2 regions of the Pseudoalteromonas apostichopi genome follow, and region 1 is predicted to be linked to the other one. Evidence: predicted binding sites of a transcription regulator. Region 1 holds the regulator's gene; the other holds the start of a gene.
What was found. The regulator LexA, encoded in region 1, represses DNA repair genes until DNA is damaged. The targets are predictions, from matches to a motif close to TACTGTATNNNNATACAGTA.

Region 1 (12,379 bases):
AGCCAGCTTTTTTAAGCGTAAAACCAACCATTTGGCGCATAGATGCAGAATCGTCTACTGCTAAAATTCTTTTCATAAAAACCTCTTAATTGGCATTCTCAAGCACAAGGTAATGACTTAAGCCCAAACTATTAATTGCCTGTAGCAAAGGTTTGCTCTCGCCAACCCAAATAATTTTGTGTTGCACAGAAAGCAAGTGCTTCTGTAATGCACATAAAAGCTGAATTGATGCTGTGTCAGCACGTGTCACTTCACTGATATCCAGACAAATATCATCATTTGCTGACAACTCTTGTAGCAAATCTTGATGGAGCGTTTCGACCTGACTAATAGCTAATTCTGTAGGGAGCTTTAACATTACTTCTTCTTTCCCTGCTTTAAACAATTCATAACAAAAGCTTAGACTGACTAAATAAAAATGCCATAATTTGAATCAAAAAATAGTAAAATTTTTTAGTAGCTTAGACATATATGTCAAAAAAGGAAGCTTTTCTTTTGCTGAAATTGACTCACCAAGCAAAGAAAATTTACTTTGCGTAATAATCTGCTATTTTTTTGAACTCATCAGTCAAAGTTGTGGCATTAATCAAGGGCACACTTCCTTGTTTAAATTCAGGCTTAAAAATGGCACGCACAGAACCATCACCATCAACCATCACCACAGAAGCACTATGATCAACGGCATACTCTTGCTGATCACTGTCGTTAATTGCGTAAATTAAGCCAAGCTCTCTAACAAAGGGGAAAAGTTGTTTGTGTGGGCCTGATACAGCAAGAAATTCAGGGTTAAAGTAATCAATGTAAGCTTTGCGTTTTTCGGTTGTATCACGCTTTGGATCAACAGCAACAAACCATACTTGCACTTTGTAACCTTGGCTTAATTGCTTTTGCACTGCAGTTAATTTCGCCAGTGTCATTGGGCAGATATCAGGACAGCTAGTGTAGCCTAAAAAGACCAAGTTCCAATGCCCTATAAATTGGCTATTATCTGCAGGTTTACCATGTTGGTCAGTTAATAAAAACGGACTAATCGGCTTTGCTGGCTCGTAAACGAGCGCTTCAACTTTAGGAGCGGTGTTATTTTTGCCACAACCGGTTACAAATAATACCGCACTGAAACATAAAAAAGCGACGATTCGTGTCATAAAACTAACCATTTATCAATAAATAAGGCGATAAAGAGTAGCATTAAATGCACAATTGAAAAACGAAATAAATCCATTGCGGTATCATCTTTTGGGGCAATTTTTAGTTTTAATGCCTTATAGATGAAGACCGCATTTAGAGCGCTTGCCCCTAGCAAGTAAATTAACCCTGACATACCAATTAGATAAGGCAGTACACATACCAAAGCTAGCAAAATGCTATAACCAACAACACAGGTTTTACAAAATTCAATACCGTGAGTAACAGGCAGCATAGGAATTTTTGCACGCTCATAGTCACTTTTACGCGCAATTGCTAATGCCCAAAAGTGTGGTGGAGTCCAAGTAAATATAATCATCACTAATAACCATGGCGCAGCAGCCATATGGCCCGTTTCAGAAACCCACCCTAAAAGCGGCGGCATCGCACCAGCTAACCCCCCAATAACAATATTTTGAGGTGTCGCGCGCTTTAAAAACGAAGTATAAATAAATGCATAACCAACGAGTGCAAACAAAGTAAGGATTGCCGTTAATGTATTTGCCCACACCATAAGCATAACAAAACCTAGCACACCGATGGTCGCCGCAAAGCTCAAAGCATGCTGTTTGCTTAGGCGCCCTTTTGCCACAGGGCGATGACGTGTACGTGCCATTTTACTGTCGATTTCACTATCAACAACATGATTGATTACAGCAGCAGCGGCCGATAACAAACCAATACCAAGCAAACTTGCAAGCTGTACAAACACTCCACGCCCAACATCGGGAGCCAATGCCAAACCAACCCAAGCAGTTAGTACAAGCATGGCAACTACTTTAAATTTACTGATAGCTAAGTAATCTTTAAGTAACTCTGAGCTTTGGCTAAATAATGATTTTTCTGTGCTTAGTAATATTGCCATCACAGCCTCCTAGGTTCTTATTTTCAAATGGAAGCATAGTCTTACCATGCTAAGCAGTAGTAGTGCGGCCATTAGATTGTGCGCAAGCGCAACACTTAATGGGAAGTGCCAATGCACAACAGCTAGGCCTAAACAGATTTGGCACAGCAAAGCGATTAATACGGTGACTGTGCAGTGCTTAATTTTTCGAGAGTAACATCTTGAATATATGCGCCACATGATCAGTGCTAACACCACACAAGTAACCAACGCCCAAATACGATGCAGTAAGTGAATTGACATACGCGCTTGCTGCGATAACACACCATATTCATAGGTACTGTGCTCGAGCGGCAGTTGAAAAACGCTCTTCAAAGAAAACGGTTGTCCGTAGCTACAAAGCGGTAAGCCATTACAATGCGGAGCGGCATAATTTGCAGCAAGCCAGCCACCCAACGCAATTTGCAGTATTAGTACCACCAAACCCACAAGCGCTAGACGATAGTATGGCTTTGCACCGCTATCATTACTCGCTACGGGTTTCGTTTTTAAGCGTAGATACAATAAAAACACCAACGACAAAATACTAAAACCGCCAAGTAAATGTCCCATTACAACCAAAGGCTGTAAGTTCATAGTCACAGTCCACATGCCCAATGCGGCTTGGAAGATCACCAGTAGTAATAGTGCCAGTGGCAATTTAACCGGCGTATTTGGATATTGGCGTTTTAACCATGCAAAAACAAACAAAGCTAAAATTAATAGGCCAAGGGCACCAGCAAAATAGCGATGGATCATCTCTTTCCAAGCTTTTGCTGCCTCAAACATCATATCAGGGTAGTTTTGTTCAACATGTAACAGAGCAGTTTCATGTTTTGGCACAGTTAAAAACCCATAGCAACCAGGCCAGTCTGGACAGCCAAGCCCAGCATCACTCAGCCGTGTATAAGCACCAAGCCCAACAACCAAGATAGAGAAGAAAACCGTAATTAAGACTAAATATTTATAATTTTTATACATCTTTATCCCCTTGATGAGGTTTAACTTGAACGCGCGTAGTTAAGTAGTTTTTTTAAGTCTTTAAGTAAGCCTTTTTGAATAAGTCTGTTTTGTTCAGGCTCAGCCTTGTAGGGGTAATGCAAAACCACTAAGCCCATGTGATCAACCAAATATAAATCTCCCGCTTTGAGCGCTGGACTTACCACCAATTGACGCCAGTTTGCCGATATCTGCTGTTGATTTGTCAGTACCGCCACATCCACTTTTTGCTGATTTTTACCTAAAGCGACGTATAGGTTATCTAGGCTTGCTAATTGGTTTTCACATACTTCATTGCACTCCTTTGGATAATTAAGCGCAATAGTCCATTGTTTGGGCTCACCTTGTTGCCAATCAGCTAATTTAACTTCTTCACTTAAAAGCTCACCATGATTACTCGAACCACTTGGTAACCACTCAAGCTTCAATGCTGCATAAGCAAGTGCCAGCGGCACAAAACAGCATAAAACGAATAAACTAAGCGGGTTTATTTTCATAACCTCTCCTTCTCATCGCAAAATAAGCAATAACCACACAAGCTAAGCCAATTAATAACCACTGTACGGCATAGGCGTAATGTTTATCTGGCCCCATCACGACACTCTGATAATGCGGAGTTGCGATACCATCAGCTTCATTGCGATAACCAATAAAGCCTTGTAAGGGCATTGCTAATTGAGTACTCAAAATTGCTAAATCAATACCTTGAATTCGCTTTGGCCACCCTTGTTCTGCACCAATCTCATCGGCAAGCGTAAAACCTTGCAAGTTGCCTTGTTTCAATTGCACTGTGGCCGTAAAACGTGTTGATTCTGGCCACACAACTGTTGGCAATTGGCTCCGGTTTGTAGGGGCTTTTAGCCAACCAAAGTTAACAATTAAAGGTGCGGTTTCACCTGCAATAGTCATAGCTACAAGTAAGTCATAGCCCACTTGTCCCTGATAGATTTGATTATCAAGCAGCCAGTACTGTTGTTTATTTACCTCGCCAGAGACCTTAACTTGCAAACCCGTTTTATTTAGCTCTGTAGGTAGACTTTGCAGCGCTTGCCAGCTCAAAATTCCTTGTTCTTTCGAAACGGCCAACTGGCTTAGTTGCTGCTGTTTTTGCTCGCCTCGTTGGTATTGCCAAACGCTTAGTCGTAAACAAATAAGCACTGCTAGTATCACAACGCAAATTGCGATAATTGAGCTAAGCTTTTGTTTACGCCATAAAATTAACTGCATTTGGATTACCTAATATGATTAAAATCATTATTGTTTTGTTATTACTTTATATTCTGTTCAACCTATTTAGAGCGCTGTTTGTGATGATGTCAGCAAAAGAGCACTCGAAACCTATGTCGCATTACCTAGGTCGTCGAGTGCTGTTTTCAGGTATTGTGCTGATCCTCATTATTGCCGCAATGAAATTGGGCTTTATTCACACCAACCCCTCGCCGCTTCACAAAGCTACAGCACGTACACAAATACAAATAAACACAACCACACCACATCAACAAAGTGCCAATACCAAGCAGCCGCTTGAAAGGCAAAATGCTTTTCACTCGTAAAGTGACCTTTAAAAATTCTTAGCAAAACCACGAATAAAATGATGGTTCCTAATGTCACGTGCATACCGTGAAAGCCCGTTAACAAGAAAAAGGTATTCCCATAAACACCCGCATCAAGGGTTAACCCTAAATCACGATAAGCATGCATATACTCGTAAACTTGTAAGCCAAGGAAAATCACACCTAACAGCACGGTTAAAGATAAAAATACCTTAAGAGCGCCGCGTTTATTATTTTCCATAGCAACATGAGCAAAGTGAATTGTGACCGAAGAGGTAAGTAGAATAAGCGTATTGATCAGGGGGAGACCTTGCCAGCCCATAGCCTGTGTTGTCTCGCCCGATGGCGTGGTTAACAGCGGCCATACAGCTTCAAAGGTTGGCCAGAGTACTTCGTTGGTCATGGCATTATTACCAGCGCCCCCAAGCCAAGGCACTGAAATCATTCGAGCGTAAAAAAGAGCGCCAAAAAATGCCATAAAAAACATGACCTCAGAGAATATAAACCAGCTCATACCTTGTCGGAATGAGCGGTCCATTTGTGCTGAGTAAAGCCCTTTATGAGACTCTTCAATAACGTTTTTAAACCAACTAAAAACCATATAAATTAATATGGCAATGCCAAGATACAATACATACTGGCCATTACTGCCTTCACCACTGACTTGCATCACAGTTAAACCAGCACCGACAGCAATTAAAAACATCGCGATGGCGCCCACTATTGGCCAAGGGCTTTGTGCTGGAACATAGTATTTTTCGTAGTTTTGATTCATTTTGTTTGCTCCCAATTAGCAATTAGCTTGGCGGCTTTTAATCGTTTTTAGCCACAACATGCCCGCTAATATCAAACACGGTATACGACAATGTCAGTTCCTCAACATCGTCGGGTAACTCAGTATCAACATAAAACAACAAGGTAAATTCCATTTCTTCACCGGCTTTCATTGGCTGCTGATCAAAGCAAAAACAGGCGATTTTATGTAAATACTTTGCCGCTTTTCCCGGTGATACCGATGGAATTGCTTGCATGACTTTGTCTTCATTACTGGTATTTTTTGCTGAGAATTTAACTTCACGCATGGCACCAGGTTGTACCGCCACGCTGTATTGCTCAGACTGCACCTTAAATGGCGCGCCGCTTTGAGCGTGAGTCGTAAAGCTGACATCAACTTGACGCTGTGTATTTATTGATTCACTCGCGTTCGCTTTTTCTAATGATGGCTTACCATTCAACCCTGTAACGTCGCAAAACACGTCGTAAAGCGGCACCATTGCAAAAGCAAATGCGAACATGAGCAAGCATGTAATCAGCAGTTTTTTTAGCAAAGGTGCATGGTTCATTACTTAATCTCCGGCGGTGTTTCAAAAGTGTGATAAGGCGCTGGAGAATCAACTTCCCACTCTAAACCTTCAGCTCCATCCCATACTTTGGCTGGCGCTTTCTCACCACCTCGAGCACATTTAAATACCACCAACACAAACAACAGTTGCGATAAGCCAAATGCAAAACCACCAATACTGATAATGGCGTTAAAGTCAGCGAATTGCAGAGCATAGTCAGGAATACGACGCGGCATACCGGCAAGGCCAACAAAGTGCATAGGGAAGAACAGCACGTTGACACTGATTAGCGATAGCCAGAAATGCCATTTCGCCAGCGTTTCGTTGTACATGTTGCCAGTCCATTTCGGTAACCAATAATAGGCTCCCGCCATAATTGAGAACACGGCTCCTGTCACGAGCACATAATGGAAGTGTGCCACCACAAAATAGGTATCGTGATACTGGAAATCTGCCGGTGTAATGGCAAGCATCAAGCCAGAGAAACCACCTAATGTGAATAACACAATAAAGGCGATGGCAAACATCATCGGAATTTCAAAGCTAATTGAACCGCGCCACATGGTGGCTACCCAGTTAAACACTTTAACGCCCGTTGGCACAGAAATGAGCATTGTGGCGTACATGAAAAACAACTCGCCGGCTACAGGCATGCCTGTGGTAAACATATGATGTGCCCAAACGATGAAGCTCAGCAGCGCAATGGATGAGGTTGCATACACCATAGAAGCATAGCCAAATAACTTTTTGCGTGAGAAGGTCGGCACAATAGTCGAAATAATCCCAAAGGCTGGCAAAATCATGATGTACACTTCGGGGTGACCGAAGAACCAGAAAATGTGCTGGAACATCACAGGATCACCACCACCGGCTGCATCAAAAAAGCTTGTTGCAAAGTATTTATCTGTCAGCACCATAGTGACAGCCCCAGCTAAAACAGGCATAACAGCGATCAATAAGAATGCTGTGATTAACCAAGTCCAAACAAATAGCGGAAGCTTCATCCAAGTCATACCCGGCGCTCTTAGATTGACGATAGTCACGATAACGTTAATCGCCCCCATAATTGAGCTAATACCCATGATATGTATGGCAAATACAAACAGTGCAGTGTTATCGTTACTATAAGTGGTGGAGAGTGGTGCGTAGAATGTCCAGCCAAACGCAGGACCACCACCTGGCATCAGTAACGAAGCCAACAGGATTAAAAATGCGAAAGGTAATATCCAAAAGCTCCAGTTGTTCATGCGTGGCAGTGCCATATCAGGTGCACCAATCATCATAGGCACCATCCAGTTAGCAAGCCCAGTAAATGCGGGCATAACGGCGCCAAATACCATGATCAAACCATGTACCGTGGTCATTTGGTTAAAAAAGTGCGGATCAACTAACTGTAATCCTGGCTGAAATAGTTCAGCGCGGATCACCATAGCCATCGCTCCACCAATCAAGAACATGGTAAGAGAAAAAATCAGGTATAAACTCCCGATGTCTTTATGATTGGTGGTGTAAAGCCAACGCTTAAAACCTTTAGCAGGATGATGATGATCGTGATGCGCATGCCCAGTTGCTTGCTCATTAATAACGTTACTCATTATTTCGCCTCCGCTGCTGCATCAATCGCGGCTTGAATTTGACTCGGTTGGATCACATCGCCGGTATCATTACCCCATGCATTTCGCTTATAGGTAATAACCGCAGCAAGTTGCTTAATTGAAAGCTGCTTATCAAACGCTTGCATCGCCGTACCAGGGCGGCCATGTAACACGATATCTATGTGATCTTTTACATCACCTAATACAATGGGACTGCCTTTAAGTGCAGGAAACACGCCTGGTAAGCCCATACCAGTAGGCTGGTGACATGCAGCACAACTTGCCATATACACTTGCTCACCTAAGACCATAAGCTCTTCTTTAGGTAATGTTTGATCAAGCAAAGCAGCATCAGCGGCTGCTGCATTAGCCTTTTCTTCCTTAGCATCTGCAAGCCAATTAGCAAATTCATCTTCAGGTAAGGCTTTCACCACAACAGGCATAAAACCATGATCTTTACCGCATAGTTCTGCACATTGACCACGGTAAACACCTGGTTCGTTAATACGTGTCCACGCTTCATTGATAAATCCAGGGTTTGCGTCCTTTTTAACTGCAAAATCAGGAACCCACCACGAATGGATAACATCGTCTGAGGTCATTAAAAAGCGGACTTTTTTATTGATAGGAAGCACTAGCGGTTTATCTACCTCAAGCAAATAATGCTCCGTTTTTTCTGCCTGATTGTCTATTTGATCTTTTGGTGTAGATAGGATTGAGTAATAGGCTATATCTTCACCCATATATTCGTAATGCCACTTCCATTGCGAGCCTGTCACTTTAATTGTGATATCAGCTTTAGAGGCATCTTCCATAGCAATGAGAGTTTTTGTGGCAGGCACAGCCATGGCTATTAAGATGACAAATGGAATGGCAGTCCAAAGTATTTCAACTTTTGTACTTTCATGAAATTGGGCAGGCTTGGCCCCTTTAGATTTACGGTGGTGTATTAAAGCCCAAAACATCACCGCAAATACGATGATGCCGATTACACAACAGATAATAAATATCGTCATGTGTAACTCATAAACATTATTACTTATATCAGTCACCCCTTTTCGCATATTGTATTGACTATTTGCCAATACAATTTCTGGGAGTGCAACCAATATAAGCCACAAGGCGTAACGCAGTTTACCCATGTGACGGCTCCTTTAGATGCTATTGCAAGACGCAAAGCGAAAAGGCGATACAGCAAGGTGCCCATTCGTTTTTTTTATTGTTCAGAGCGACTACGTATCATTTTAACTCACTTATGATACTGGCCCCCTGTCTAACACCTCGCACATTTTTGTGTCTTTTTATTAATCAGGTGTTAATACATTGCTTTAACCAATTAGTTAAAAAATGACCAATAAGCAAGTTTTAGTGATAATAAATGTTTATTTTGGTGCAGAAATAACAACTATAATCAGCGCGTTATTTAATGTTATGGTTTACGAAGAATATACAAAAAGAGAGGAAAACTGCGCCATATAAGGCTTTAAATAAAGAGTAAGGATTCACAAATCCTAATTAAGTGGCAAAATCACAATGGCGCACCAAATTGAGTCAATTTAGCGCACCAAATAAGGGACAACTACATCCAGTCAGCGTTACGAATGACTCCTACAGCTAACCCTTCAATATTGAAAGATTCATGCTCAAGGTCAACCTCAATAGGTGAGAACTCTTCGTTTTCAGCGTGTAAAAGTACTTTCCGACCTGCTTTTTCTAGCCGCTTAACAGTTACATCTTCATCAACTCGAGCTACAACAACTTGCCCATTTTCAGCAACTTGCGTTCTATGTACTGCAAGCAAGTCACCGTCCATAATACCAATATCTTTCATACTCATGCCATTTACACGTAGTAAAAAGTCAGCGGCTGGTTTAAATAACGTAGGGTCAACTTGGCAATGACTTTCGACATGCTCCTGAGCCAAAATTGGCTCACCAGCTGCAACACGGCCAATCAAAGGTAAACCTAACTGCTCAGGTTCATCTTCTTCAATCAACTGAATACCACGACTCGCTCCAGGCTTCATTTTGATCATGCCTTTTTTTGCCAGTGCTTTTAGATGTTCTTCAGCGGCGTTGGCACTTTTAAAACCCAATGTTTGAGCTATTTCAGCGCGTGTTGGCGGCATGCCTGTATCTTTAATAAAGACTTTAATTAGTTCTAAGATTTGCGATTGGCGTTTAGTTAATGGGCGCATACAACTGGTTTTCCATACAGTACATTTAACTGTGAGTATATACAGTTATTTGAAAATCGCAAATTTAAATTAACTCCATCATATTGCTACAAAACTAACATTGAACCGCAATGAAAGATGCCATAAGGTATTAGCTTTAATTCGCATGTTAAGGAAACACAATGAGTATTTGGCACCATCCAATCACGCTGGAGCAATGTAAAGACTTGGAACAAGGAGTAACCGGGCAAGGCACTTTAATGAAAACGATGGGTATTGAGGTGACTGAAATTGGCGATGATTATTTAGTGGCCACCATGCCTGCAATTCCTGAACACCATAACCCTATGGGCATGGTTCATGGCGGAGCAAACGTTGTGTTAGCAGAAACAGTGGCAAGCTATGCAGCTAACTTTGTGATTGATTTCAATAAATTCTATGCTGTTGGTCAAGAGATTAATGCCAACCACATAAAAGCGTCTCGAAAAGGGACATTAACGGCAACGGCCAGACCACTTCATTTAGGTAAGCGCACCTCTGTTTGGGATATCAAAATTACCAATGCTGCTGGGGAGCTGTGCTGCGTATCAAGAATGACCGCAGCAGTCGTAGAGCGCTAAATTCAGTTTACTTTTCGACTGGATAAATAGTAATTTCAATCCCTGCGCCAATTGCTGAGATACGTAACAAGGTATCTGCATGCAGGGGTTGGTTAAAGCACTTTGGCGAGTTACCCGATTCAAAACCTAAATCAAATGTACGTTTTGAACAAGATAACCACTGCTTTAATGCATTGCGCGAGCAAGATTCAATTAATTCGCAAAGCTGGTTAATCGCTTTGTCTGGAGAGCTGATATCTGCAGTTGCTTCAATGCGTGCAAGTTGACGGTATTCATCTTGGTCATAATGTAAAACCATAGCGTTTTTCTTCAAATCAGCAACAAGCGCACTAATATCGTGCTTTGATTCAAGCTCCAGATCTACATTTAAAAATTGAATTTCCGACATACTCTCGTTTTTATCCTCTATTGATATCGACTGAAACTTTAACTCAGTTTTGTATATATACCAAATCTAGAATACAGTTAATGCGACATTTTGCCGCATTGGCAATACAGCTAAACAACCTAAAATAGCGCCCATATAACAATAATAACGGGGTGGTAATGAATAAACGCATGTTCAAATATGCTCGTAAAGGGCATAAATGGCTAGGCTATTTACTTGCTTTGCAGATCTTTTTTTGGCTATTAGGTGGGCTTGTAATGAGTTCATTGCCGCTTGAAAAAGTGCATGGAAAACATCTAGCAAATCGCAGTCTAAGTAACCCTTTCTTAGTGTCAGACTACTCTGCTTCTATCGATAAAATAACGGCACAATTTGAACAAATTGAAAGTATCAAGTACAGCCACTTTTTAGAGTCGCCAATCATAGAAGTCACGGCACCGAGCGGCTCCTTTAATTTTGATGGCAGAACAGGTGATAAAATGCCTGCGCCGAATAAAGCACAAATAATTGAAAACGCGAGAACTCACTTACTTATTAACGCAAATATCACGCAAGCACAGCTGTTAACCAAAGGACCAAGAGAAGTGGCTCACAAGGCCAATGTTTGGCAAGTGAGTTTTGATGATTGGCTGACAACAACCTTATATTTAGATAGCCAAACCGGTAAAGTCATTACAGTGCGCAGCTCCCTATGGCGCATTTTCGACTTTTTCTGGATGCTACACATCATGGATTATGATGAGCGCGAAAACTTTAATAACCCACTTCTAATTAGCTTTTCGGCCACCAGCGTACTGTTTTGTATTACGGGGATTATTTTATTGCTACAGAACATTCGCTTAAAACGTAAAAAGCCTGCTAAACGTGCTGGTCAATCAAAATAGGGTTGCCATCTGGGTCGGTGATAATAAAACTCGCGTCACCGGCTTTTTGTATTTCTAACCCTTGTTGCTGAAAATGCGCGGCTAATTGCTCAAAAGTGGCAAACTCTACAAGTGCCTCAGCATTTTGATCCCAGCCTGGGTTAAAGGTCAGCATGGTTTTATCAAACATGCCTTGAAACAAACCTATTAAATGTTCACCATTTTTCATTATTAACCAATGCTGCTCGATTTCGCCGGCAAATTCTTTAAAGCCTAGTTTTTCATAAAACTGCTTTGAAGCATGGATATCTTTCACATTTAAACTTACAGAAAAGGCACCTAATAACATAGTTGTAATTCCTCTAATAAAACGGCCTAACAACTATAGCTGAGTTGAAAAACTTTTCCTTTTTAGAATAGTAGCTCTAAAATGGCTGCTCCTGTAGTTCACTGATGTGATGGATATGCGTTTATTTCTATATTTAACCCTTTGTTTAATTTTTACTTTCCCTGTATCCGCTAAACAATTTTCGAGCTTTTACAGTGCAAAAAAGCACTTAATTAAGAATCTACCGAGCAATAGTAAAAGCTTATATTGTGGCTGCGATATAAAGCGCCAAGGTAAAAAGCTTGTACCAGACCCTGAAGCTTGTGGTTATATTCCAAGAAACGCCATTACCCGCTCAGGAAACGAAAACGCTCGAGCAAAAAGAATAGAATGGGAGCATATAGTACCTGCGTGGGAGTTTGGTCATCAATTACAATGCTGGCAGG
Region 2 (12,379 bases), 1.1 Mb from region 1:
AGCCCTGATGGTAAAACAGTCGTGTTTGACCTACTCGGCGATATTTATACCATGCCAATGTCTGGTGGTACTGCAACGCAATTAACCAGTGATATAGCATGGCAAATGCAACCGCGCTTTAGCCCTGATGGTAAGCACATTGCATTTACTTCAGACCAAGGTGGTGGCGACAACATTTGGGTTATGGATTTAAATGGTGAAAACCAAAAGGCAGTAACGAATGAAACATTTCGTTTATTAAATAGCCCAGCTTGGAGCCCTGATGGAGACTACCTAGTGGCTCGTAAGCACTTTACTGCAAGCCGCTCTTTGGGTGCAGGTGAAGTATGGCTATACCATAAAGCGGGTGGTAAAGGTGTACAGCTAACTGCACGCGAAAACGACCAAAAAGACTTAGGTGAGCCAATGTTCTCGCCAGATGGGCGTTATGTTTATTTCTCTCATGATGCAACGCCGGGTAAAACATTTCATTACTCTAAAGACTCTGTAGCGGGTATTTATAAAATTAAACGCTATGACCGTGAAACTGGCGATATTGAAACAATTATCGATGGCATGGGCGGGGCTATTCGTCCTACACCTTCGCCAGATGGTAAAAAGCTTGCTTACATCAAGCGTGATGATTTTCAAACAAGCTTGTACTTATATGACCTTCACACCGGTGAGCATACTAAGCTGTATGGCGAGCTTGAGCGCGATATGCAAGAGACATGGGCTATTCATGGCGTATATCCAACAATCGCTTGGACACCAGATAACGAACAATTGGTATTTTGGGCTGGTGGTACTATCCATAAGCTAGATGTCGATGATAAGTCTGTTTCGACTATTCCATTTAAAGTTGAAACCAATAAGCAAATTCAAAAAGCAGTGCGTTTTACACAAAACATCGATAGCGATAATTTTGATGTGAAAATGCTGCGCAATGTACAAATTTCACCAGATGGTGAAACGGCTATATTTGAAGCGCTAGGTCATATTTATAAGCGTGATTTAGAGTCTGGCAAAGTGAAGCGCTTAACTAAGCAAGACGATCACTTTGAATTATTCCCACAGTTCTCTCGTGATGGAAAGAAAATTGTTTACACAACATGGGATGATAATGAGCAGGGCTCAGTACGTGTTGTATCTGCGCGTAGTGGTCGTGGCGATACTATTACCAAAGAGCCGGGTAAATATGTAGAGCCAACATTTAGCCCAGATGGCAAAACGGTTGTTTACCGTAAAGCGTCAGGCGGCAGTATTCTTAATCCTACATGGTCATTAGAGCCAGGTATTTACTCAGTAAGTGCTAAAGGCGGTAAAGCAACGCTTATCACTAAATCAGGCTATCAACCACAATTTGGTGTAGCAAACGACCGTATTTATGTGATGAGTCCTTGGCCAAAACCAACATTAAGCGTTGTTGAACTTGAATCAAAACAAATTCGTAAACTTTATGAATCAGAGCATGCAACAGAGTTTAGAGTATCACCAGATGGTAAATACTTAGCGTTTGCAGAGCGATTTAAAGTGTTTGTCACGCCATTTGTTGAACGTGGTAAAACCATTAATATTGGCCCGAAAGATAGCCAATTCCCAATTGAGCAGCTCTCTGTTCGTGCGGGTGAAAATATCAGTTGGAGTGGTACAAGCGATAAACTTTATTGGAGCTTGGGCCCTGAGTTATATCATGCAAGCCTAGCGGGTTTATTTGATATTAACCAAAATGCTGAGACTGATTTTAAAGTTAAAAGTGGCGACAATATCGGTTTTACAAAAACCATGGCGGAGCCTAAATCTGTATTTGCGTTAACTGGCGCGCGCATTATTACTATGAATGGTGAGCAGGTCATTGAAAACGGCGTTATTGTTACCGACGGTAAGCATATTAAAGCTGTAGGTAGTAAAGACAGTGTTGATATTCCTAAAGGCGCAGAAGTAATTGATGTGACTGGTAAAACAATTATGCCGGGTATTGTTGATGCGCATGCACATGGCTCGCAAGGTAGCGATGAGATCATTCCACAGCAAAACTGGAAGAACTTAGCTGGATTAGCGTTAGGTGTGACAACGATTCATGATCCATCAAACGACACCACTGAGATTTTTGCTGCAAGTGAAATGCAAAAAGCAGGCATGATTGTCGGCCCTCGTATCTTCTCTACGGGTACCATTTTATATGGTGCGAATATGCCAGGTTATACATCGCACATTGACTCGCTAGAAGATGCTAAGTTCCACCTTGAGCGCTTAAAGAAAGTGGGCGCGTTTAGTGTTAAATCATATAACCAACCGCGTCGTGAACAGCGCCAGCAAGTAATTGAAGCAGGCCGTGAACTTGAAATGATGGTTGTGCCAGAGGGTGGATCATTACTGCAGCACAACTTAACCATGGTGGTTGATGGTCATACGGGTATTGAACACTCAATTCCTGTAGCCAATATATACGATGATATTCGCCAGCTTTGGTCACAAAGCGATGTTGGTTACACGCCGACACTCGGTGTAGCATACGGTGGCATTTGGGGTGAAAATTATTGGTACGATAAGACTGATGTGTGGAATCACCCGCGTTTAAGTAAGTTTGTACCAAAGAATCAGCTATTACCTCGTTCAATGCGTCGTGTTAAGGCTCCCGATCATCACTATAATCACTTTAACAATGCCCGTGTTGCCAAAGAGCTACAGGACTTAGGTGTTTTAGTCAATCTGGGAGCACACGGTCAACGTGAAGGTTTAGCTGCACACTGGGAGATTTGGATGTTTGCTCAAGGTGGTATGACGCCACTAGAAGCAATTCGTGCGGCAACGCTAGATCCCGCTAAATACATTGGCCTTGATAAAAATATAGGTTCTCTTGAACCGGGTAAACTTGCCGATTTAATCGTTATTGACGGTAACCCGCTAACTAATATTCGTGATACAGATAAAATAGATTACACCATGATTAATGGTCGTTTATTTGATGCTGCAACAATGAACGAAGTGGGTGAGAAAAAACGTGAAAAGTTATATTTCGAAAAAATCTAACAAAGAGAAGGTTTAACTTAAAGCGGCCATTGTGCCGCTTTTTTTATGATTTACTTATTGTTTTAAGTGAGGAAACTGTTTAGTTCCTATTAGTTTTGCTTGGCAGATCATGCCTTCAACGAGCGTCATTAAATAGTAGCTGTGCGTGTCCAGCTGCGCACTTTCCATGTTATTACACGATGACAGACGCAGTTTAATTAACTGCTGTATGGCCATTTTATGTTCTTTACAGGCTTGATTTATCGGGCTAGTAGGATCAGGAAACTCGGCTGCAGTGTTAATAAATAAACAGCCATTGAAATCACCTAACTCAGTCACCTCAGAATTAAACCAAGCTTCATGGCAGCTGATCAAAGCTACTTTAAATTCTTCAACAGTGGTTAGCTTGCTGGTGGCATGCGTTAACCAATTTAAGAATCTGTTATGTCGCTCACTAAGGCACGCAAGTAATAATTCATCTTTACTTGCGAAATGGTGGTACATGGTTTTTTTGGCGACACCAGCCACATTAATAATTTCGTTTATTCCCACACTATGAATGCCTTTTTGATAAAAAAGTGACAGGGCAGTCAAAATAATATGTGTTCGTTTATCCATAACAAAGCCTCATTGGGTGACTAATGATAGCTTGACAGAAGTAGACCGAGTTGTCTACCATTTGCGAGGTAGACAACTCGGTCTACTTTTGGAGGTGTTATGGAAAATAAATTTCGTAAAGCTGCTATTGCTGGCATATTTGCTTGTATGGCAATTTTTGTTTTAGCGTATTTGCAGCAATTAGGAAATTATGGTGTTTGGTTGATGGCGCCATTTGGTGCAACTGCGGTGCTGGTGTTTGGTGTACCGCACAGTCCTTTAGCGAAAGCGAAGAATGTCATCGGCGGGCACATTTTGACTGCTTTAATCGGCGTTGTATTTGTAAATTATGTTGGAGTAGGGCCTGTTGAAATTGCTTTAGCCACAGGGTTGGCAATTAGCCTGATGATGTTGACAGATACAATTCATCCCGCAGCAGGCGCTAACCCAATTTTGATTATGCAATCTTTACAAAGTTGGGATTTTTTAGTGATGCCCGTACTGATTGGAACTGTGTTTATTGTGTTATTTGGTTACTTAAGTCAATGGCTATTAAATATTCAGTTGAATGGGCATAAAAAAACCGCTAACGAGTAGCGGTTTTTAAAATTTTTAAGTGTAATTAAATTACACAACACCACGCGGTAAACGACAATCGTGGTCTTTTTCAGCTAGGTTAACAATCCAAAGCTCTTCAGCTTTGTAACCATCATCGTTTGCTGTAACAACAGTGAACGATGCTTTCTTAGCTGTTTTAGCCGGCGCAGCGGTTTTAGTTTTGGTTTTTTTCGCTGGTGCTTTTGGTGCTTCTTCTGCTTTAGGCTCAGCTGTTTTACCAGAAGTGAGCTCTTCAGTCAGCGCTGCAACATCAGCAAGGCGCATATTTTTGCCACCGTCGATGCTATACCAACCAGGTTTTGTTGTGATTTCAGGTTTCTTACCATTCGCTGCTTCGTATGCTGCTTCGAAGGCATTTAACACTTCTGTTTTGTCTAGTTTGCTCATCAGAGACCCTATACGTTGTAAACACAGATTAAGAATATATATTTATACCTATTTTCAGCTTACTTTTCAATTTTTTGCGATTTTCCTTCCATTTTTCACTCATAAACGCCAAAATTTGCACAAAATAGAGGGTTGAAGGACGATTTTTATATGCAACGCAAACAATTTACTCAATTATTAAACGACATTCTTAAACCTGATTCTATCGCTGACTTTTGCCCAAATGGCTTACAAGTTGAAGGTGCGAGCGAAGTAAAAAAAATAGTGACGGGTGTCACAGCAAGTCAAGCATTGATTGATGCTGCTATTACACAAAATGCAGATACTATTTTGGTACACCATGGTTATTTCTGGAAAGGGGAGTCACAGCCAATCACGGGCATGAAAAAGCGCCGTATAGCGGCACTTTTAAAAAATGATATTAATTTATATGGCTATCATTTACCGCTAGATATTCACCCCGACATTGGTAATAACGCACAATTGGCAAAGTTACTCGATATTGAGTTCACAGGCGGGCTTGAATCAGGTCCAAATAGTGTGCCAGTAAAGGGACGTTTAAAAACACCGTTAAGCGGTGAAGAGTTTTCCGATAAAATTACTCAAGTACTTAACCGTGCACCATTAACTAGCTTGGTTAGAGAACAGAAAATCGAAACCATCGCTTGGTGTACAGGAGGTGGACAAGGGTATATTGATTTAGCGGCTGCTCAAGGTATTGATGCTTATCTTACTGGTGAAGCCTCTGAGCAGACTATTCATAGTTCACGTGAGCAAGGCATCGACTTTTTTGCAGCAGGACACCATGCTACTGAGCGTTATGGCATTAAAGCCTTAGGCGAACTTTTAGCTGAGCAGCATGGTTTTAATGTAACGTTTATCGATGTAGACAATCCAGTCTGATTAAGTCTATAGCGCCTCTGGATCAATCCAGCGGCGCACACTCACCCATGCACTGCCAATTTTCTCATGAGCAACTCTGGTCACTGCAACAAGTACATCGTCATCAGGTATAAACTGCTTATATGTTGGATACTGACTAAAATCTTGAAAGTCGGTTGCCGCTGGGATCACATTAACACCTTGTGCATTAAATAAGTCTTTCGCTCGCGGCATATGGCTTGCTGAGGTGACAAGCGCTGTTTTTCTATCGACTAAATATTTGGCAAGTCGTTTCGCTTCTTCTGCGGTATCCATAGCGAGGGGATTTTGTTTAATTCTCGTTGCAGAAATACCTAACGCTTTTGCTGTTTCAAACATGAGTTGACTATTGGTGGTATTAGCAAAACCGCCCCCTGATACATAGAGGATGGCATTTGGGTAGTGGTGAGCAAGCTTAACACCTTCAAGTAAGCGAGCAAGCGCACAATCGCCTAACTGGTGGTTTGCTTGAAGGCGCGAGTTGGGCATTATTGAGCAGCCAAGTACCACAATATTATCAAGTTTAGGATGTTTTGCTTGGTTAAATTGCCATGCAGGGTTATTGCTTGTAGCTATCAATGACTGGCCAATAAATGGCGTGCTTATCAGCATTAAAGTTAAAATGCTAACAAAGCCAAAATAGAGTGCTTTGCGTTTATGTGTAATGGCTAAAAATACCATCACTAAAGTAAGCAGCCCCAACAACGGCAGGGGCATTAATAATGAGCCAATGATCTTTTTAATTTCAAACATATATCAATGCTATTGTCTGTGACAGATAATGCTATGTTAGTTATTTTGCCTTGCTTTAGCGACCGTTATTTTGCTTACACGTATTTAAAAAGTGGCGATAAACAGGGTTATCTTTCATATTTTTTTTCATCGCTAAATACATAGGGCGTGTAAGACCTAATGCACCTAACGGAATAGACTTAATAAGCCCTTGGCTTTCATAAGGGGTGACTAGCCAATCTGGTAATGCAGCAACTCCCATACCTGCGCTCACTAATTGGAAAATCAATAAGCCTTGGTCAACAGTTTTAAGGGTGCCATCAAATCGTGCATTTTGAATGAAATGTTTAAAGATATCTTGGCGCTCACGCGGAATAGGGTAAGAAATAATTGTTTCGTTCTTTAAATCAAGGGCCGTGACATAGGCTTTTTTTGCCAATTCATGATCCGGTGCAACGATTAGTTTTAATTTAAAATCAAACAGGTGAGCATATTCAAGCTGATCGGGTTCACGAATATCAGAAGTCAGCACTAGATCTAATTCATCATTAATTAAATCTGGGATAGCGTCGTAACTAAAGCCGCGCTCGTAATCAATTTTAATATCAGGCCAAAAGTTATTAAATTCTTTTATGGTTGGTAGCAACCAATGAAAGCAGGCATGACACTCAACACTTAAACGTAAATTTGATATTGGCTGATTCAGGCTTTCCTTTAAGCGACATTTCGTTGCTTCAACTCGAGGTAATACCTCGTTAGCAAGCTCCAGAAGTAACATACCTTGTGGTGTGAAGCGCACAGGCTGTGTCTTACGTTCAAACAGTTGGCAATCTAACTTATTCTCAAGATCTTTAATTTGATGCGATAAAGCCGATTGAGTTAGAAATAACTCACGCGCTGTATTGACCAAAGAGCCTGTTTCTTTAAGGGTCGCTATGGTTTTTAAGTGTTTTATATCAATCATCTTTAAAAAATCTCATGAAAAATGTGAGTCTGACTCAGATTACGAACATACTACGCCTTAGAATTCTTTTTTTCAACGTCTAGACGTCTAAAGTTGGCGATTAATTTAACCGCTTTTTTACAATACGCCTTTCTGTAAAAAAATGACAGCGTTGTCATGTAATTGTTTGTATTTTAGTTATGAAATTATATGAATTTACCTCAAGTTGAAACTTGCTATTTTAACAGTGTTATAGCTTGCGAGAACTAACTTGATATTTATTTTCAATTAATAGTAGTAGGGTAGAGCTGTTCGCTAAGGTATTATTTTTTATAATGTTATTATCTAAAACAATGGTAGTTTTATTTTTCATAGGGATGTCTGTGTTGCGTACTGTATTTTTACTCTGTGCTTGTTGGGTTATGCCTGCTTTTGCTGGCACTATTAACAGCCAGTTTCCGACAGAAATTGACCCACATGGTCACTATGTTTTTTATTCACATGGTTTTATTGTAGAAGGGCATAACCCTAAGCCTGTTCACAAAACCTTTGGGATTTATGATTTTGTTGCCGTAAAAGAAGCGCTTGCAGATGAGAGCTATCATTTAATTGCTTACCATAGACCAAAAGGCACTGAACCTTTTGTGTTTGCGAAAAAGCTTGCGGCAGACGTTGAAGCATTAATAACTGCCGGTGTTGCTGAATCAAACATCAGTTTGGTTGGTTTTTCAAGGGGTGGGGCATTGTCGATAATGGCAGCCAATGAACTTAAACGTACAAATATCAACTTAATTATTTTAGCTGGTTGTGCTGGTTTAATTAAAAAGCTCCCATCAGTTAAAGCTTACGGCAAGGTTTACTCTATCTTTGAACGTTCAGATCAGGTTGGCTCTTGCCAATTTTTAATTGATAGGAATGAGGTAACCAAGTTCGAAGAAATAAGCATCAATACAGGGCTTTCACATGGCGCATTTTATAAGCCAAAAGATGAATGGGTGTTACCTATTAAGAAGTGGCTAAAGGATTAACTATGCCTTATATATTGTTATTTTTAGCGATTAGTGTTTTCGGAATAAGCTTTTCAAGCGATGCTGAGCCGTTTACGTTGCCGCGCACTGATACAGTTTTGCTTAAAGATAAACATTCAGACAACGAATACCCAATCACTATTAAACTGCCACCTAGCTACCAAAAGCAAAGTCATAAACGCTACCCTGTGGTGTATCTATTAGATGCAAATTATAGTTTGCCAATTGCCTCTGGTGCTAGTCGCTTTATGATGAATTCGGGGTCCATTGAAGAGGTGATTATCGTTGCTATAGGATACCAAAAAGGCATGTCTGGGCTTAATAGCCGTATTTATGACTACACCCCATTTGAAGATAAAAATTGGCAGCGACAGACTGGGGGAGCAAGAAACTACCTCAATTATTTAAAACAATCCGTATTGCCCTATATTGATGCTCACTACAGAACAAGCCAAAAAAACACCTTGGTCGGTAACTCGCTTGGTGGTTTATTTGCAGCCTATACCTTGTTTACTGAGCCTACGCTTTTTTCTAGTTATGTCATAGGTAGCCCTTCAGTGTGGTTTAAGCAGCATGACCTTTTAGCTTTACCTGTGGTGCCCACGAGCAAAACAACTAAAGTGTATATTGGTATCGGAGAACTTGAAGAAAGTGAAGGTGAACAAATGGTTTCGGGCGCAAGGCAATTAGCAGCTAAAATTAATAAACAAAGCGGCGCGCTGGTTACAACAAATTTATTTGTTATCCCTCAGGCACGCCATGCAACAGCATTCCCAACAACGATTACCCAAGCCTTAGACTGGATTTACCAGGTTAATGATAACTAAAGAGCGTGACACTTTTTATATTTTTTGCCGCTACCACAAGGGCATTCATCATTACGGCCAATTTTAATATCTGCAACTGGCGTTATATCACCATCTAGGTAACGCCATAGGCCATCTTCTTTAATAAAACGCGATTTTTCGTGTAACTCACAATACAAGTTTTGGTAAAAGTAATTTGCTTTAAATTCTACAAAACCTTCTTGATCATTATGTTCAGTATCTAAAACACTGAGTTTGGTAAAACGGCAGCTATTAGCAAAATCTTTGATTTCGCGAACCGGGTTAGCGGCTTGCTGGCTTTGTGCATAGGTACTAAATACATATTTAGCATCTTTTAGCGCGTAGGCACTAAAACGAGAACGCATAAGTTGCTCTGGGTTATCAGCTTGGCTTGCACCTGTATGAAAAGGTTGGCAGCAAAGCTCGTAAGTCAATTCGCTGCCACAAGGACAAAGGGAGTGTGTGAGTGATGTCATAACAACTTACCTAAAACTATAAATTGTTATTTTAACAAGCCTATTGTGGCTGCGGTACTAAATTGTTTAATTGGGCGCTTTTTGTAAAACAATAAAACTTAGCAGATGCCTGCTCAAGGTTTAAGTTCATCGAATCAAGTTGATGATTGCTTACAATATCTGTCCATGTGATTACAGCAGCAAAATTACCGTTATGTAATGCTGAGCTAAGTACATACTCAAGGTTAACTAAATGCTTTTGTCTTATTACAAGCAGTTTGCTGGTATCAATCGAACACGAATCTAATAACGCTTTACTAGGAACATGATCAGGAGCAATTAATAGGGTCCATGCATTTTGGCTATTGTAATGATGCAATACCTTTAATAGTTCAAAGGTTGCTGATATTTCATCTTCAATTTGAATTAAGTTAACAGACGCTTTGTCGTTATCTTGTTGGTAGCTTTTAACTGTTCTTAAGGTAATTGGCTGTAACATAACTTTCACTCACTGGTTGTTTATACAGTATGTGTATACAGTAGTTTATACAGTATTTTTGCGCAAGTACTTTTTTGCTATTTTTTAACCAATAATTCAGTTTTATTTTATTTAAAATAATTTAGTTGTTATTAAACAGTTGGTTATGGTTTTGTTTTGAAGGTTGAAAAAGGTGAGAAATTTACCGCTAAAGCTATACAGTGTTTTATACAGTACTGTCTAAATAGCTAAGTTTTGCTTCTATACAGGTATTTTGCATAAAAAAGCCGGTATAGAAACCGGCTCTTAATCTTTGTAATTCTGCTATTTATCTAAGTAGGTATTTAAAAACTCAAGATATGCGTTTGAGGCTTTTATACGGTTTTCCTTTTTAGTAAACCCATGGCCTTCATCATCGAATAATACATATTCGACAGGCACACCATTTGCTTTTACAGCGGCAACGAGCTCATCGCTTTCAACTTGTAAAACGCGAGGGTCGTTAGCACCTTGAATCACCATTAAAGGCTTAGTGATGTTTTTAGCATGAAATAGTGGCGAAATTGCACGGTGACGTTCACCATCTGTCGCGGGGTCGCCCATTTCGTCATACAGCGCCTTTTTAAAGCTTTCCCACCATGGTGGAATCGAGTTTAAGGTTCTAACCCAATTCGTTACACCAAAAATATTAATGCCGACTTTAAACTCTTCAGGTTCGAATGCAAGTGCAGCAGCAGTCATAAAACCACCATAGCTGCCCCCTATGATGCCAATTTTATCAGCATCGACCCAATCTAGGCTTTGCAGGTGTTTTTTACCGTAAACGATATCTTGTAAATCGTCAGTGCCATGCTTTTTGTCATCTAAATGGAAGAAGGTTTTACCGTAACCTGAGCTACCTCGGTTATTGACTGCAAAAATGGCATAACCATGATTTACTAGATGTTGCTGCATAGCACTATATCCAGTGCGGCTTTGTCCACCAGGGCCGCCATGCACCCATACTAAAGCAGGTACTTTGTTGTTGCTGTTGGCTTGCTTAGGCTTGTATAAAACTCCCGGAATTTCTAAACCATCAAAGCTTTTAAAGCGCACGATGGTGCTTTCAACCAAGTCACTTTGATCAATTGCATCACTTAATGTATTGGTTAATTGTTTAGCTTTCGACTCACCGACTTGCCATACAAATAGGTTGCTTGGAGAGGTGTCTGAATTTAGGTAAAACGCCATGGTTTTTTCATCAGCTGAAAAATTTACACCGCGTAAGTTACCAGCAGGCAGTGATGGCATGGCAATACCTTTACCTGTGGTGGTATCGATTATCGACACCTTAGTGCTTGCATCAGCATTAACACCGCTTACTTGGTAACGGCCAGATTTAGAGAAGTAAATAAAGCTTACATCCCACTCATCTTTGAGGGCAGGGCTGTGCTCACCGGTAGTTAAATCATAACGCCATACTTCTGCAAACTCACCCTTAGCATCAGTTGAGTAGTACAATGATTTACTGTCTCTTGAAAATGTTTCAGGGCCGTATTTAGCGTCGCCGTCATGGCGGGTAATGAGCTCTGGTTTCAGAGTTTTTTTACGAGTATCAAGTATGAATACATCGCTGTCTTTGTTCGAATTGTTTTTCGATAAAGCAATAAAACGGCCATCAGGGCTGATTGCGCCGACATCAAGGCCCATGGTATTTTGATAAACAGGTGTTACTTCATAGCTGTTAGCATCAACACGATATAGGTCCATAAACTTAGCATCACGCTGATTGCTGGTTATAAAAAACTGTTTACCGTCTTCGGTGAAGCCAGCAAACCCTGCTCGGGTTTCTTCACCAGGGGTGAGGTCTTTCACTGTGCCATCTGTTTCGCGAACATAGATGTGATAACGCTCGTTACCGCCTGAGTCTTTAGTAAATAATACGCGCTCATCTTGAGGGAAATAAGCCACTGCATAAGTACTGTCTTCAAAGTCTGTTAAGCGGGTTTTTTTGGCGGTTTTTATATCTACTTCATACAGGCTATAAATGCCGCTTTCGTCACTGCTAACGAGTATTTTATCGCCTTTAGGTGAAAAGCTGCTGCCCATAATTGAGGTTGTATCAAAAAAAGTTTCAGCATCATACTGTTTAACAGTTTGGCTTTGTTGCACGCTTTCGGTGATGCTAGTTGATGGGGTTGATTGTGAACATCCTGCAAGTGCAAGGCTAAGTGCACATGCAACGGCTGCTATTTGAAAACTCGGTTTCATTGTAATTATTCCTTGTTAATTTTTCGTTATAAAGTGTTGCCTGTTCATAATCTAAACGCAAGTTTTACCCGTTCGATATTTGTTACAAATCATGTAAATGAATAGGTACATGAGTGTGCTAGAGAGTTTTTAAACGAAAAAACCAGCGCAAT

Region 2: QUE86_RS01435 (SulA-like leucine-rich domain-containing protein) is a predicted target of LexA. The motif match lies at 10,022-10,041, and genes of this name have one in related genera.

What each region holds. Positions count from the first base shown of each region.
Region 1 is NZ_AP028065.1:1,459,042-1,471,420, forward strand. Features, by position in the region: gene QUE86_RS06485 (response regulator) at 1-76, opposite strand, end outside; gene QUE86_RS06490 (STAS domain-containing protein) at 86-358, opposite strand; gene QUE86_RS06495 (SCO family protein) at 528-1,145, opposite strand; gene cyoE (heme o synthase) at 1,142-2,050, opposite strand; gene QUE86_RS06505 (COX15/CtaA family protein) at 2,060-3,049, opposite strand; gene QUE86_RS06510 (redox-active disulfide-containing membrane protein) at 3,070-3,564, opposite strand; gene QUE86_RS06515 (SURF1 family protein) at 3,545-4,294, opposite strand; gene QUE86_RS20030 (DUF2909 domain-containing protein) at 4,309-4,620, shown strand; gene QUE86_RS06525 (cytochrome c oxidase subunit 3) at 4,520-5,395, opposite strand; gene QUE86_RS06530 (cytochrome c oxidase assembly protein) at 5,433-5,963, opposite strand; gene ctaD (cytochrome c oxidase subunit I) at 5,963-7,558, opposite strand; gene coxB (cytochrome c oxidase subunit II) at 7,558-8,700, opposite strand; gene lexA (transcriptional repressor LexA) at 9,138-9,755, opposite strand; gene QUE86_RS06550 (PaaI family thioesterase) at 9,917-10,354, shown strand; gene QUE86_RS06555 (hypothetical protein) at 10,362-10,742, opposite strand; gene QUE86_RS06560 (hypothetical protein) at 10,901-11,626, shown strand; gene QUE86_RS06565 (VOC family protein) at 11,601-11,954, opposite strand; gene QUE86_RS06570 (endonuclease) at 12,064-12,379, shown strand, end outside.
Region 2 is NZ_AP028065.1:336,053-348,431, reverse strand. Features, by position in the region: gene QUE86_RS01485 (amidohydrolase family protein) at 1-3,012, shown strand, start outside; gene QUE86_RS01480 (TetR/AcrR family transcriptional regulator) at 3,067-3,609, opposite strand; gene QUE86_RS01475 (HPP family protein) at 3,709-4,185, shown strand; gene QUE86_RS01470 (hypothetical protein) at 4,216-4,593, opposite strand; gene QUE86_RS01465 (Nif3-like dinuclear metal center hexameric protein) at 4,744-5,496, shown strand; gene QUE86_RS01460 (YdcF family protein) at 5,503-6,267, opposite strand; gene QUE86_RS01455 (LysR substrate-binding domain-containing protein) at 6,323-7,210, opposite strand; gene QUE86_RS01450 (alpha/beta fold hydrolase) at 7,573-8,217, shown strand; gene QUE86_RS01445 (alpha/beta hydrolase) at 8,220-9,044, shown strand; gene QUE86_RS01440 (YchJ family protein) at 9,041-9,520, opposite strand; gene QUE86_RS01435 (SulA-like leucine-rich domain-containing protein) at 9,561-9,998, opposite strand; gene QUE86_RS01430 (S9 family peptidase) at 10,302-12,227, opposite strand.